DNA from 3 places in the Mycobacterium sp. BMJ-28 genome. Region 3 is predicted to be linked to each of the others. Evidence: predicted binding sites of a transcription regulator. Region 3 holds the regulator's gene; each other region holds the start of a gene.
What was found. The regulator LexA, encoded in region 3, represses DNA repair genes until DNA is damaged. The targets are predictions, from matches to a motif close to CGAACANNTGTTCG.
Positions count from the first base shown of each region.

Region 1: ACXPWS_RS27210 (HNH endonuclease signature motif containing protein) is a predicted target of LexA. The motif match lies at 2,001-2,014, and genes of this name have one in related genera.
Region 2: ACXPWS_RS24390 (error-prone DNA polymerase) is a predicted target of LexA. The motif match lies at 1,794-1,807, and genes of this name have one in related genera.

Region 1 covers NZ_CM136783.1:5,474,163-5,478,348, forward strand. Annotated here, with positions in the region: gene pta (phosphate acetyltransferase) at 1-591, opposite strand, end outside; gene ACXPWS_RS27210 (HNH endonuclease signature motif containing protein) at 632-1,996, opposite strand; gene ACXPWS_RS27215 (YybH family protein) at 2,102-2,494, opposite strand; gene ACXPWS_RS27220 (aspartate aminotransferase family protein) at 2,491-3,735, opposite strand; gene ACXPWS_RS27225 (APC family permease) at 3,744-4,186, opposite strand, start outside.
Region 2 covers NZ_CM136783.1:4,914,260-4,918,445, forward strand. Annotated here, with positions in the region: gene ACXPWS_RS24390 (error-prone DNA polymerase) at 1-1,780, opposite strand, end outside; gene ACXPWS_RS24395 (HNH endonuclease signature motif containing protein) at 1,983-3,230, shown strand; gene ACXPWS_RS24400 (universal stress protein) at 3,290-4,174, opposite strand.
Region 3 covers NZ_CM136783.1:3,931,118-3,935,303, forward strand. Annotated here, with positions in the region: gene nrdR (transcriptional regulator NrdR) at 1-411, opposite strand, end outside; gene ACXPWS_RS19510 (LysM peptidoglycan-binding domain-containing protein) at 502-1,080, opposite strand; gene lexA (transcriptional repressor LexA) at 1,276-1,950, shown strand; gene ACXPWS_RS19520 (LGFP repeat-containing protein) at 1,961-4,003, opposite strand; gene ACXPWS_RS19525 (acyl-CoA dehydrogenase family protein) at 4,139-4,186, opposite strand, start outside.

The sequences.
Region 1 (4,186 bases), 1.5 Mb from region 3:
CACATAGCTTTTCGGCGCCAGCGGGGCCAGGGCGGCTGCCACTTCGGTCAGCTGGGTCGGGTCACATCGGTTGGCCACCACCGCCGCGGTGTGCGCGTGCTGGGCGGTCAGTTCGGCCAGACACAGTTCCACCACCTGGGCGACTTCGACCGGGGTCCGATCCGACGCGCGTACCGCCAGCACCACCGGAGCACCCAGGTTGACGGCGATGCGGGCGTTGACCGCCAGCTCGCTGGGGCTGGCCACATCGGTGTAGTCGCTGCCCACGATGACGACGGCATCGCACTTGTCGGCCACATGGTGGTAGCGCTCGACGATCTCGGCGATGGCGCCGTCCAGATCTTCGTGCAGGCGCTGGTAGCTGACCCCGACGCAGTCCTGGTAGCTCAGCCCAGCGGTGGTGCGGGCCAGCAGCAGTTCCAGGATGTAGTCGCGCCGCTCCCCCTCGGTGCGGGCGATCGGCCTGAACACCCCCACCTTGGCGACGGTGGCCGCCAGCCGCGCCAGGATGCCCAATGCGATGGTGGACTTGCCGGTGTCCCCTTCGGGGGAGGCGATGTAGATCGCGGATGCCGCTGACTCTGGGGCCATGGGTAAGAGCCAACCAAATCACAGATGCTGAGCCAACTCGTCACGGGTCATCGGCATCGTCCCCGAGGAGTTCCTCGGGGTGGAAGTGGTGGTTGGTTCGGTCTTGGCCGGTGTCCAGTAGTGGGGGCGGGTGCCAATGGGCGCGGCCGGTGGTGGGGTTGATGGTGGTGCGCCAGCCGCCTTCTTTGACGAGGCGGTTGTGGGGACCGCAGGCCAGGGTCTCGTTGTCGATATCGGTTCCCCCGCCGGCACCGAAGTCGGTGACGGCGTGATGGGTCTGGCACAGATAAGCCGGGATCGAGCAATCGGGAAATGTGCAGCCACGATCGCGGGCGTAGAGGACGATGCGTTGGCCCTGTGAAGCGATGCGCTTGGTCCGTCCCAGATAGAGAGGTATGCCGGTGGCGTCATCGAAGACGGTCAGCCACAGGTAGGAGTGGCTGGCAAGGCGGATCAGGTCCCGCATCGGGAGGGCCGATCCCCCTCCGGTGCGGGCCACCCCGGCGGCGTCCTGCAGTTGGTTCACGGTGGTGCTGACCACCACGCTGACGGGCAGGCCGTTGTGCTCGCCGAGGTCTCCTGAGGCCAGGGCGGTACGGGCCAGGGTCATCAGCGCATCGTGTTGGCGTTGGCCGAGGCTGCGGGTGTCGGCGGCCACCGCCACGCTTGACGGCGTGCCCGTGGTGCACGGCTGCACGTCATCGGGGTTGCACATGCCCTTGGCGGCGCGCTTGGCGAACAACGGCTCCAGGTAGGCCCGGAATTCGGGGGTGATCCTGCCCCGGAACTCCGACATCCCGTCGGCGTCCTGTGGCCCCAGGAACAGCCCCCGCAGCAGCTCTCTTCGGTCGGCGGAGTCGTCGTCGTTGGGTTCGGGTCCGTCGGGGTCCAGCAACTCCAGCAGCAACCGCGCAGCGCGGCGTAAACCTTCCGGTGTTTGGGTGGCTGCAACCGCCGCCAGCGTCACTTCGGCCTCGGTACGGCCCTGGTCATCGACCTGGAATGGGATCTTCTTCATGGTCGTGGTGATGATGCGGACGTGCTCGGCGGTCAACTCGCCCCGCGCCAACGCCGCGGCCGTCGCCGGATACACCGCCTCCAGTGCTCCACCGGTCAGCGCGCGGCGCGGCCCGAGCAGCTCACCCTCGGCGAGGCGCCGGCAGGCTTCGGTGTGCGAGACCCGCAACCTGATCGACAACACGTCGGCCCAACTGCGGATCCCCAACTCGCCGGGGCTGGACTGAGCCTTGACCGCCGCCAACACCTGATGCTGGACCGCCGGGATGCGTCGGTAGACCTGCTCCAGGGCCGACTGCACCTCGAGCAATTCGGCCACCGTGGCGTCATCGAACGCGGCCGCGGACAGTTTGTCCACCATGGCCGCAAGATCGCCGACGCCCTCCATGAATCGAACATTAGTACGAGACACCGACAAAACCCGACGTTATCCACAGTCACCGATTCATCCACAGATCAAGGTGGACAACGGGTTTGGGGATTGACAAACGGCCTAGTCGTCGACCGCGGGAACCGGCGACAAATGTTCGTGCACGGCAACCAGCCGGTCACCGTCCCGGACGAACACGATCGTCTCCCGCTCATCGGAGGTGGTCTCGATGCCGTTCTGGGCGGTGGTGGTGCGCACCGTATGGGTGAACACAGCGACGTCGCCGTACAACTGGACGAGCTGGTCGCTGCTGGTGCACGAGCGCACCCGCCAGCCGGCCGCCAGCCAGCCGGCCCACAGGGCCTCGTACTCGGCGCGGTCGTTCAGGCGGGCATCTTCGGGATGGAACACGAACGTCGCATCCGGGCTGAACCACGCGAAGTACCCCGCGGTGTCCGTCGCGGCGAAGGCCCCGATCAGGTGATCGGCGGCGGCGAGGACGTCTTCGGAATTCACAGTTGCGCCAGCGTCCCCTCGAACTCGGTACAGAAGCGGTCCACGTCGGCCATCGAGAACACCAGCGGGGGACGCACTTTGAGAACATTGCCGTGCGCCCCACAGACCGAGATCAGCACCCGGCGCTCCCGCATGGCATTGACCATACGCTTGGCATCGTCCCTAGTGGCGACCTCGACGCCGATGTACAACCCGGCCCCGCGCACCTCGCCGATGGCCGGATGCCCGGCGGCCAGCCGGGTCAGCTCCTCGCGCAGTGCGGTGCCCACCTCCAAGGCATTGGCGACCAGCTTCTCGTCCTCGATCACGTCGAGCACCGCAGCCGCCGCCACCATCGACACCGGGTTGCCCCCGAAGGTGTTGAAATACGGTATTCCCCTGGCGAATTCGCCGAGGACGGTACTGCGGGCCGCCATCGCGGCAACCGGCAGTCCGTTGGCCATCGGTTTACCCATGGTGGCCAGATCGGGCACCACGCCGTGACGTTCGAATCCCCACATGGCCTCCCCGGTACGCCCGAATCCCGGCTGTACCTCGTCGGCGATGAACACCCCGCCGGCGGCACGCACCGCCGCGACCGCGGGCGCGAGCACGGACGGATCCGGATAGATGCCATCCGAGGAGAAGATGGTGTCGACGATCAGCGCGCTCACCCCGAGCCCGGACTCCTGCAGGTCGGCGATCGCCGCAGGCACGCCGGCCAGGCCGGGATCAACGGTGCGGACGTGTGCACCGACCATGGCCGCCCCGCCGATCGACGGCGAAATCGCGGTCACCGCAGCGGTATTGCCGTGATAGGCGTCGGAAGTGATGATGACGCCGGTCGCCCCGGTGTAGGTCTGCGCCACCCGCAGCGCCAGGTCATTGACCTCCGACCCGGTGCAGGCGTACATCACCTGATCGACTTCGTCCGGGAAGGTCGCGAGCAGGCGCTCGGAGTAGTCCACGATCCCGTCGTGCAGATACCGGGTGTGAGTGTTGAGCAGACCCAGCTGCCGGGTCACCGCCGCGACGACGTGCGGGTGGCAGTGCCCGACGCTGGCGACGTTGTTGTAGGCATCCAGGTAATCGTTTCCGTCGGCGTCGTAGAGCCGGGTGCCCTGGCCCCGAACCAGGTGTACCGGCCGTTCGTAGAACAGCCGGTACGCCGGGCCCAGCATCCGATCCCTGGCGGCTATCAGGGGGTCGTCCTGCCGACCGCCCTGATAGCTGTTGGAATCCATGATGTTGGAAAATGCCATAGTCGTGGTCAGCGCTCGTGCGCTTCTTCCAACACGGTACGGCCCAGTTCGGCGTACCGGGTGGGTTCCCTGAACTTCAGGAAGACGGCCCACAGCACGCCGCCGATGCCGACCACCGCGACGACCCAGGGGATGGCCGCGAAGACCCAGTCACTGGCCGCGGTGCCCGCGGCGAACGACGCGTTCTTGGCCAACAGATAGATCACGTACACCATGCCGAGCCCACCCAGCAGTGGAGCCAGGAACGTGGTGAACCAGTTGGCGGTCTCCGGATGACGTTTCTGCACATGGAAATACGAGATCACCGAGAAAGCCGCCAGCGCCTGCACGATCATGATCGCGGTGGTGCCCAGTAGCGCCATCAGGCCGTAGAGGCCGGTGTAGGGATCGCGGCCGGTCAGGTCGAAGAACAGCACCACCACCGTGGCGAAGCCGGTCTGCACGAACCCGG
Region 2 (4,186 bases), 980 kb from region 3:
CCAGCATGTCGAACTTCACCAAACCTATTGCCGCGCAGTCATCTTTGTCCCACTGCAGCACACTGCGGTTTTCCATCCTGGCCCATTCCACCGGGCAGACGTCGGCGATCGGACGGTCGCAGATCACCATGCCGCCGGAGTGGATGCCCATGTGCCGGGGCAGGTTGGAGATCTGCGTGGCCAGGTCCACCACCTGGGCGGGGATGTCCTCTACATCAGGTGAGTCGGCGAGTCCGTTCCACCGACTGATCTGCTTGCTCCACGCGTCCTGCTGCCCCTGCGAGAAACCCAGGGCCCGCGCCATGTCCCGGATCGCGCTGCGGCCCCGGTAGGTGATGACGTTGGCGACCTGAGCGGCGTAGTCCCGTCCGTACTTCCGATAGACGTACTGGATGGCGTCCTCGCGCAGATCGGATTCGATGTCGATATCGATATCGGGTGGGCCGTCCCGGGCCGGGGACAGGAACCGCTCGAACAACAGGTCGTTGCGGACCGGGTCGACATTGGTGACCTTGAGCGCGTAACAGACCGCCGAATTGGCCGCCGATCCCCTGCCCTGGCACAGGATGCCGTTCTCCCGGCAGAACCGGGTGATGTCGTGCACCACCAGGAAATAACCCGGGAAGTCCAGTTGCTCGATGATCTTCAATTCGTGCTCGAGCTGCGCGTACGCCTTGGCCGCCCGCGCCCGTGGACCGTAGCGCTCGGCGGCGCCGATCTCGACCAGATGGCGCAGCCAGCTGTTCTCGGTATGCCCGGCCGGGACCGCGAACGGCGGCAACCGGGGCGCGATGAGACTCAGCCCGAAGGCGCACTGCTCACCGAGATCGGCTGCCGCCGAGACGATCTCGGTGCCGAACAGTCGTGCCATCTCTTCCCCGGAGCGCAGGTGGGCGCCACCGAGTGGGGCCAGCCAGCCGGCCGCGGAGTCCAGCGAGTTGCGCGCCCGGATGGCGGCCATCGCCATGGCCAGCCGACCACGGGACGGCTCGGCGAAATGCGCACCGGTGGTGGCCACCACGCCCACCCCGAACCGCGGCGCCAATGCGGCCAGCGCGGCATTGTGCTCGTCATCGCGCGGGTGGCCATGGTGGGTCAGTTCGATACTGACCCGGTCCGCACCGAACCGGTCCACCAGATCGGCCAGCGCCCGGGCCGCCGCTTCCGGTCCACCCGTCGACAATGCCTGGCGGACATGCCCTTTGCGGCAACCGGTGAGAATATGCCAGTGCCCGCCGGCCGCCTCGGTGAGGACATCGAAGTCATAGCGCGGTTTGCCCTTCTCCCCGCCGACCAGATGCGCGGCGGCAAGCTCGCGGGACAGCCGCCGATACCCTTCCGGGCCGCGCGCCAGGACCAGCAGATGCGGGCCGGGTGGATCGGGGTCTTCGGTGCGGGCCACATTACCCAGCGACAGTTCGGCACCGAACACCGTGGACACATCGAGTTCGCGGGCGGCCTCGGCGAACCGCACCACCCCGTAGAGACCGTCATGATCGGTCAGCGCGATGGCCCGCAGATTCAGCCGCGCCGCCTCCTCGACGAGCTCCTCCGGCGTGCTGGCCCCGTCCAGAAAGCTGTACGCCGAATGCGCGTGCAGTTCGGCGTACCGGACCGCAGAGCCGCCGCGCTCGATACCGGCCGGCTGGTAGGCACCGCGCTTGCGGGACCAGGCGGGGCTGTCCCCGCCGTCACCCGGCGGCGGTTCGATCCGGCGCGCCCGGCCGGCCAGTACCCGCTCCATCTCCGACCAGGTCGGCGGTCCGTTGTGCCAGCCCACCCCGCCAGTGTATCGAACAATTGTTCGAATCGTCGATCAGCCGGGGATGTCCATCCGCTGGGTGCCGATGACCGCCAGCAATCGCAGCGCCTCCTCCGAGGAGGAACCCGGTTCGGCGGTGTAGATGGCCACGCGTTGATCCATATCGGCGATGCCACCCTGGAGGTCAGAACTTGTCGTACCCCTCTGTGACAATGGTGTCATGTCCAGCGCCGCAGCGTCTTTGGCTTCGCAGGCTAGTCCTGCCGAGCGGCTTGAGGTGTTGTTCGGGGAGCTGGCCGAGTTGTGTGGGCAGCGCAATGCGATCGACGGTCGGCTGGTCGAGATCGTGGCCGCGTTGGAGCGCGAAGATCTGGCGGGGTTGACCGGGGCCCGGTCGCTGTCGGCGTTGGTGGCCTGGAAAACCGGTGCCACCCCCCGCAACGCCGACACCGTCGTGGCCGTCGCGCGCCGGATCGAGGAATTGCCGGTCTGCGTCGCCGGCCTGTGTGCGGGTCGGTTGTCGTTGGATCAGGTCGGTGTGATCGCCGAACGCGGCGCCCACGGTAGCGATGCGCATTACGCCGAACTGGCCGCCTCAGCCACGGTGGCCCAGTTGCGCACCGCGATCAACCTGGCACCCCGAGACGAACCCGAACCCGAGCGGCCCGAGCCCGGGCCCGGGCCTGAGGTCACCAAAACCAGCGAGAGCGCGGACTACACCACCTACCGGATCCGGTTACCGCGCCTGGACGCCGCAAAATTCGATACGGCCATGCAGTCCCACCACGACGGCCTGATCACCGACCACACCGAAGACACTGGCGCGGACACCCCGTTTCCGACCCGGGTGGATGCCTTCATGAGTGTGGTCGAGGCTGGCTGGGACACCGAGGCGGCGCGGCGCCCGCACGGCCAGCACACCACCATCGTCGTGCACCTCGACCTCGAGCAGAAGACCGCCGCCCTGCATTTGGGTCCGGTGCTGACCGAGGCGGAACGACAATTCCTGAGCTGTGATGCGACCTGCGAAGTGTGGTTCCAGCGCCACGGCCGACCGATCGGGGCTGGACGCACCACCCGCACCATCAGCCGCCGGCTACGCCGCGCCCTAGAACACCGCGACCGCTGCTGCGTGATCCCCGGCTGCGCCACAACCCGGGGATTGCATGCCCACCACATCACACACTGGGAAGACGGCGGCGTCACCGAGCTGTCGAATCTGGTGCTGGTCTGCCCCCATCACCACCGACTGCACCACCGCGGCGCCCTGAACATCACCGGACCCGCCGACCGACTCGCCGTCACCGACCACAACGGACAACCACTGCACCGCGGAACCCTGGCCCACCCACCGGCCACACCACCACCCGACGTCGCGCCCTATCCCGGACCGACCGGCGAACGCGCCCAATGGTGGTGGTACCAACCCTTCCCACCACCACCGACACCGGCACCCAACACCGGGTGACGTGCCCGCCTTGCCTTGGGCGGCCAGCCCCTGTGGTGATTACGCGGTGTCACCGGCACTCACGATGCCTCCCCATCGCGGTGTTGGCTTCGCGGGACCACGACAATGGGAACCTCGACGACGCGCAGGATCTTGGCCGCCGTGGAGCCGAGGAACAACCTGCGCGGGGCGGCCAGCCGGCTGGAACCGACCATGATGAGATCACCGTCCCGCCATGACAGCTTGTTCACGGCGTCCTCCACGGTGGCGCCGTCGGTCACCGTCGCCGTCACCGGAAACCCTTCCGGCAGAGCTTCTTGCGCGGTGTCCAGCGCTTGCCGCGCGTGCGCGAGGGCGTGCTCGCGCACCGCGTCCGGGTCGCTGCGCAGGGCACCCAGCACCGGATCCAGCGCCACCAGCGAGACAAGTCGCAGCGGCGTGCCTGCGGCCCGGCTGGCCGCCACCGCCGTCTCCAGCAACAGATCGGCCCCAGCCCGCTCCCCCAGTGCGCACGTCACCTCGCGGACCTGGCCCACCTCGGAGAGCCGAATTCCTCTGGGCGCCACGGCCACCGGGACGGGCGCCGAGTGCAGCAGTTCGTTGACCACCGAGCCCAACGAAAAGCTCCCGGCCAATCCACCACCGGCGCCACCGACCACGATCGCCGCGGCGTCCAGCCGCAGCGCCTCCCGGATCAGCCCGTCGGCGAACGAATCACTGAAGCTGACATGCGGGTTCACCACGACCCCGGCCGGCACCGTCGCCTGCGCGTCGGTGAGCCAGCCGAGGGCCTGCCGAACCAATGCCTCCTCGTAGCCGTCGGCGTGCACCATCGCGGGCACCCGGTCCGGCGGCAGCATCACGCACAGTTCGAGATCGGCACCCAACGTGCGGGCCAGCCGGACACCCAGAGCCAACGCATCGGCACCACCGGGGGTTGCCAGGTACCCGACAAGCAGTTTCATAGCGCCATCCTG
Region 3 (4,186 bases):
GAAATCCTCGGCCGAACTGAACGACCGGTACACGGATGCGAATCGGAGATAGGCGACCTCGTCGAGTTCGCGCAGCGGCCCCAGGATGGCCAGCCCGACTTCATGGCTGGGTATCTCGGGTGAGCCCGCGGCGCGCACGGCGTCTTCGACCTGCTGCGCCAACAGGTTGAGCGCGTCGTCGTCGACCGCACGGCCCTGACAGGCCCGGCGGACACCTTTGATGACCTTCTCGCGACTGAACGGCTCGGTGACCCCGCTGCGCTTCACGACGGCCAGCACGGCCGTCTCCACGGTGGTGAACCGGCGACCGCATTCCGGGCATGATCGGCGGCGCCTGATGGCCTGGCCTTCGTCCGTCTCACGGGAGTCCACCACACGCGAATCGGGATGGCGGCAGAAAGGACAGTGCATCACCGCTCCTTCGCCGCGCCGCATGTCGACCACTTCGAACGTCTCCGAGCGTACCTGCACCAACCGAAGCCGTCCGTGGCCGCTCACCGATCAGCCGATCGGGGCGATGAGCGTTTGACCGGCCAGCACTGCGCTGGACTCGAGCTTGTTGAGTTCCTTGATGCGGTCCATCACCGAATTGACCGGGGCGTCGGGCGCCACCCGCTCTGCCACGTGCGCCAGCGTCTCCCCCGCTTCGACCTGCACGACCGACAGCCGGGTGGGCACCTGCACCGCGGTCTCGTCGACCCCGCCGCCCACCTGGGCGACCAGACCCAGCCACACCGTGATCGCGGCCGCGATCAGGGCGAGCACCACGGTGGTGACGGGCGTGATGGGACGACGGCGGTGCGAGGCGCGAGACATCAGCACACCGGTACCGCGATGCGACATCGGCGTGCCGCCGGGCCGGCGGACCTGCGGGCGGCGGCGGCGGACCACCACATCCCGGGGCAGCGGCCACACCTCGGCCGCGGCCGGGCGCCGGACCGCCACCTGGGCGCGGCCTGCGGCCCGGGCTCCGGACCTCGACACGGACCTGGAGCCGGAACCGGTGTCGAACTCGGTTTCGAACGCCGCGTCGAACGCACTGTCGAACTCGGTACCGAATCGGGTGTCCAGAATGGTCATTGTCCTGCCTTTCGCCGGGTGAGGCTGCCAATCGTTCGCTCTTGTGTTCGAAGATAGTCGATCATCTGTTCGATGGATAGAACACGTGATCGAACTGTTGCAAACGATAAACGCACCCACCGACAAGTCCGGCCCACGCGACACGCCTCGAACACATGTTTGATTAATGTGTGCGGGACGACTAGATTCGGCGCCATGAGCGACAGCATCGGCACCCCAGAGGCGCGTTCGGGACTCACCGAGCGGCAGCGCACCATTCTTGAGGTCATCCGCGCGTCGGTCACCACCCGCGGCTATCCGCCGAGTATCCGCGAAATCGGCGATGCGGTCGGGCTGACCTCGACGTCATCGGTCGCCCATCAGCTACGCACGCTGGAGAAGAAGGGCTACCTGCGGCGCGATCCCAACCGGCCGCGCGCGGTGGATGTCCGCGGCTCCGACGATATGGTGACGCCGGTCGTGAGCACCGATGTCACGGGCTCCGACGCGCTGCCAGAACCGACCTTCGTGCCGGTGCTGGGACGCATCGCCGCGGGCGGGCCGATCCTGGCCGAGGAGGCCGTGGAAGACGTGTTCCCGCTGCCCCGCGAGCTCGTCGGTGAGGGGTCGCTGTTCCTGCTGAAGGTGGTGGGCGAATCCATGATCGACGCCGCGATCTGCGACGGGGACTGGGTGGTCATCCGTCAGCAGAACGTTGCCGACAACGGCGATATCGTCGCGGCGATGATCGACGGCGAAGCCACCGTCAAGACGTTCAAGCGCACCCGCGGACAGGTGTGGCTGATGCCGCACAACCCGGTGTTCGACCCGATCCCAGGCAACGACGCGGTCGTGCTGGGCAAGGTCGTGACCGTCATCCGCAAGATCTGACCGACCGCACTCAGTCGGCTCGGACGAACCCGTTCGTCACCGCGAATTCCTCACTCACGAACCAGATCTCGGCTCGCGCCTGGTCATAGCCCGGCGTGCCCGGCGTCCAGTATTGCCCGGTACCGGTATCCGCTTTGACCCCGTATCCGTCGGGCGCGCGGTACGGGTCGCTGCCGGCCAGGCGCATCGAGGTGCGTGCCGGGTCGGGCTCCTCTATCTGGATCGCCGCGTGCCGGCCGCTGGGGAAGTCCGGTTCGTACGTGGACCGGGGTATCGACGGCAGGTCCGCCGCGAGGGGTGCCGCAGCGTCGGGTCCGGCATCGTCATCGGGGCCGGCTTCCTCGGCGTGCTCCGCCTCGTCGGACTGGATCCGGGTGGGCGCCGTGTCCACCGAGTCGGCGTCGGCGTCGAACTCCGGGAAATCGTGCCCGGCCGGTTCGGCCAGCTCCTCGACTTCATCGGCGTCGTCATCGTCATCGTCCCGGTCATCAGCCCGGGGCGCCGACACGGCCCACGGACTCTGCGGTGAGTACCCGCCCGGCTCCTGGCCGTATGCCGCCGGGCTGTGCTCGTAGTCGTCGGGCTCGTGTGATTCCGCCCGGCCATCGAAGCCGCCGCCGTATCCGCCGTGAAATTCGGACTGGTAGCCCTCGTCACCGTAATGATCGGCATCGAAATGCTCATCGCCGGAACGCCTGTTGCGCAACACCGCCACCGCGATCAGCCCGATCAGCGCCAGCAGCGGGATGAGGCCCAGCAGCCACCACCAACTCCAGGTGTACCACTTGCCGCCACTGCCACCGGCGGGCTCTGCGGCGGGAGCCTTCGGTGCATCGGCACCCGGCACCTCGAGCCCGGCCAGCTGCGACTGCAGGTTCGCCGGCTCGGTGGTGAACTTGTCGGCGTCCTCATCCCAGGAGATGCTGCCGCCGTTGAACTGCTGGGTGATGACGCTGCCGCTCTGGGTCTGATCCCCCTTGGGCGCGCCGAGCTCGCCGGTGGCACCGCCGAGTTTGTCCCACGCGGCATTCATCGCGCCGCGGACGATCACGGCGCCGAAGTCCGGGGTCCAGAAGATGACGGGCTTGTCCGCGGCCGCGAAGGGCACGAAGCGGCTGGCCGGGGCCAGCCCGCCGTCGGTCTCACTGGCCGTCGGGAAGCCGAGATCGCCGGTGGGGCCGCCCACGCTCTCGTACTTGGCGAGAACCTGGCCGGTGACCACATTGGCGCCGGTGGCCGGGCTGTAGAAGATCTTGCCGCCGGCGAAATTCTGGCCTGCTCCATCGGTGCCGATGGCGTACTGCCCGCCGGCCTGGGCGCCCAGCGGTCCGAGCGCACCACCGGCGGCCCGGCGCGCTGCCGCGATCTCCGAGGCGACGTCCGAGGGCACCGCCAGCCCGGCGAGCTGGTCGGCCAGCTCCGGAGGCGTCGTGGTGAAGGTTTTGGTCTTGCGGTCCCACGACACCTCACCACCGGTGAACTGCTGGGAGATCACCTCGCCGCGTGATGTCTCGTCGCCGGTCGGCACCCCGAGCACCGCGGCGGAGCCGCCGAGCTTGTCCCATGCGGCATTGATCGGCCCGCGCACCACCCTGGCCCCGTTGTCCGGGGTCCAGAAGATGACGGGCTTGTCCGCGGCGCTGAACGTGGTGTTGCGGCTGTCGGGGGCCCGGCCCGGGCCCTCGTCGATCGTGGGAAAGCCCAGGTCGCTGTCCGCTGGACCGCCCAGGGACTCGTACTTGTCCAGGATCGCGCCCGCCATGACGTGGGCGCCGGTCTCGGGAGTGAAGAAGATCTTGCCACCGGCGAAGTTCTGCCCGAATCCGGCGCCGGCGGCATAGACGCCGCCGTCCTTGGCCCCCAATGGTCCAGTGTCGCCACCGGCACCATCCCATGCCGCGCTGATCGCCGCGTCGGCGTCGCTCTCGGGGGTGGCGTGGGCCGGTGCGGCCAGCGCCATTGCCATCACGCAGGCCGCCACCACCATCGGCGCTGCCAGCCCCAGCAACGCACGCCCGGCGGCGGTGCGCAGCCGGGTTCGCTGCCTGGTCATCAGTCCTCCCGAACTCGTGCAAAGCATGGAAAAAGTATCGCTTTCGTCAACTTTGCGTCAGCCGGGTGCCATCTCGTGGGATATCGCGACCTGTACCGGATGCGTGTCGGAACCACGGCGTGTCGGCACAGGACCTCAGACACCGAGGCCGCGGCCGATGATCTCCTTCATGATTTCGGTGGT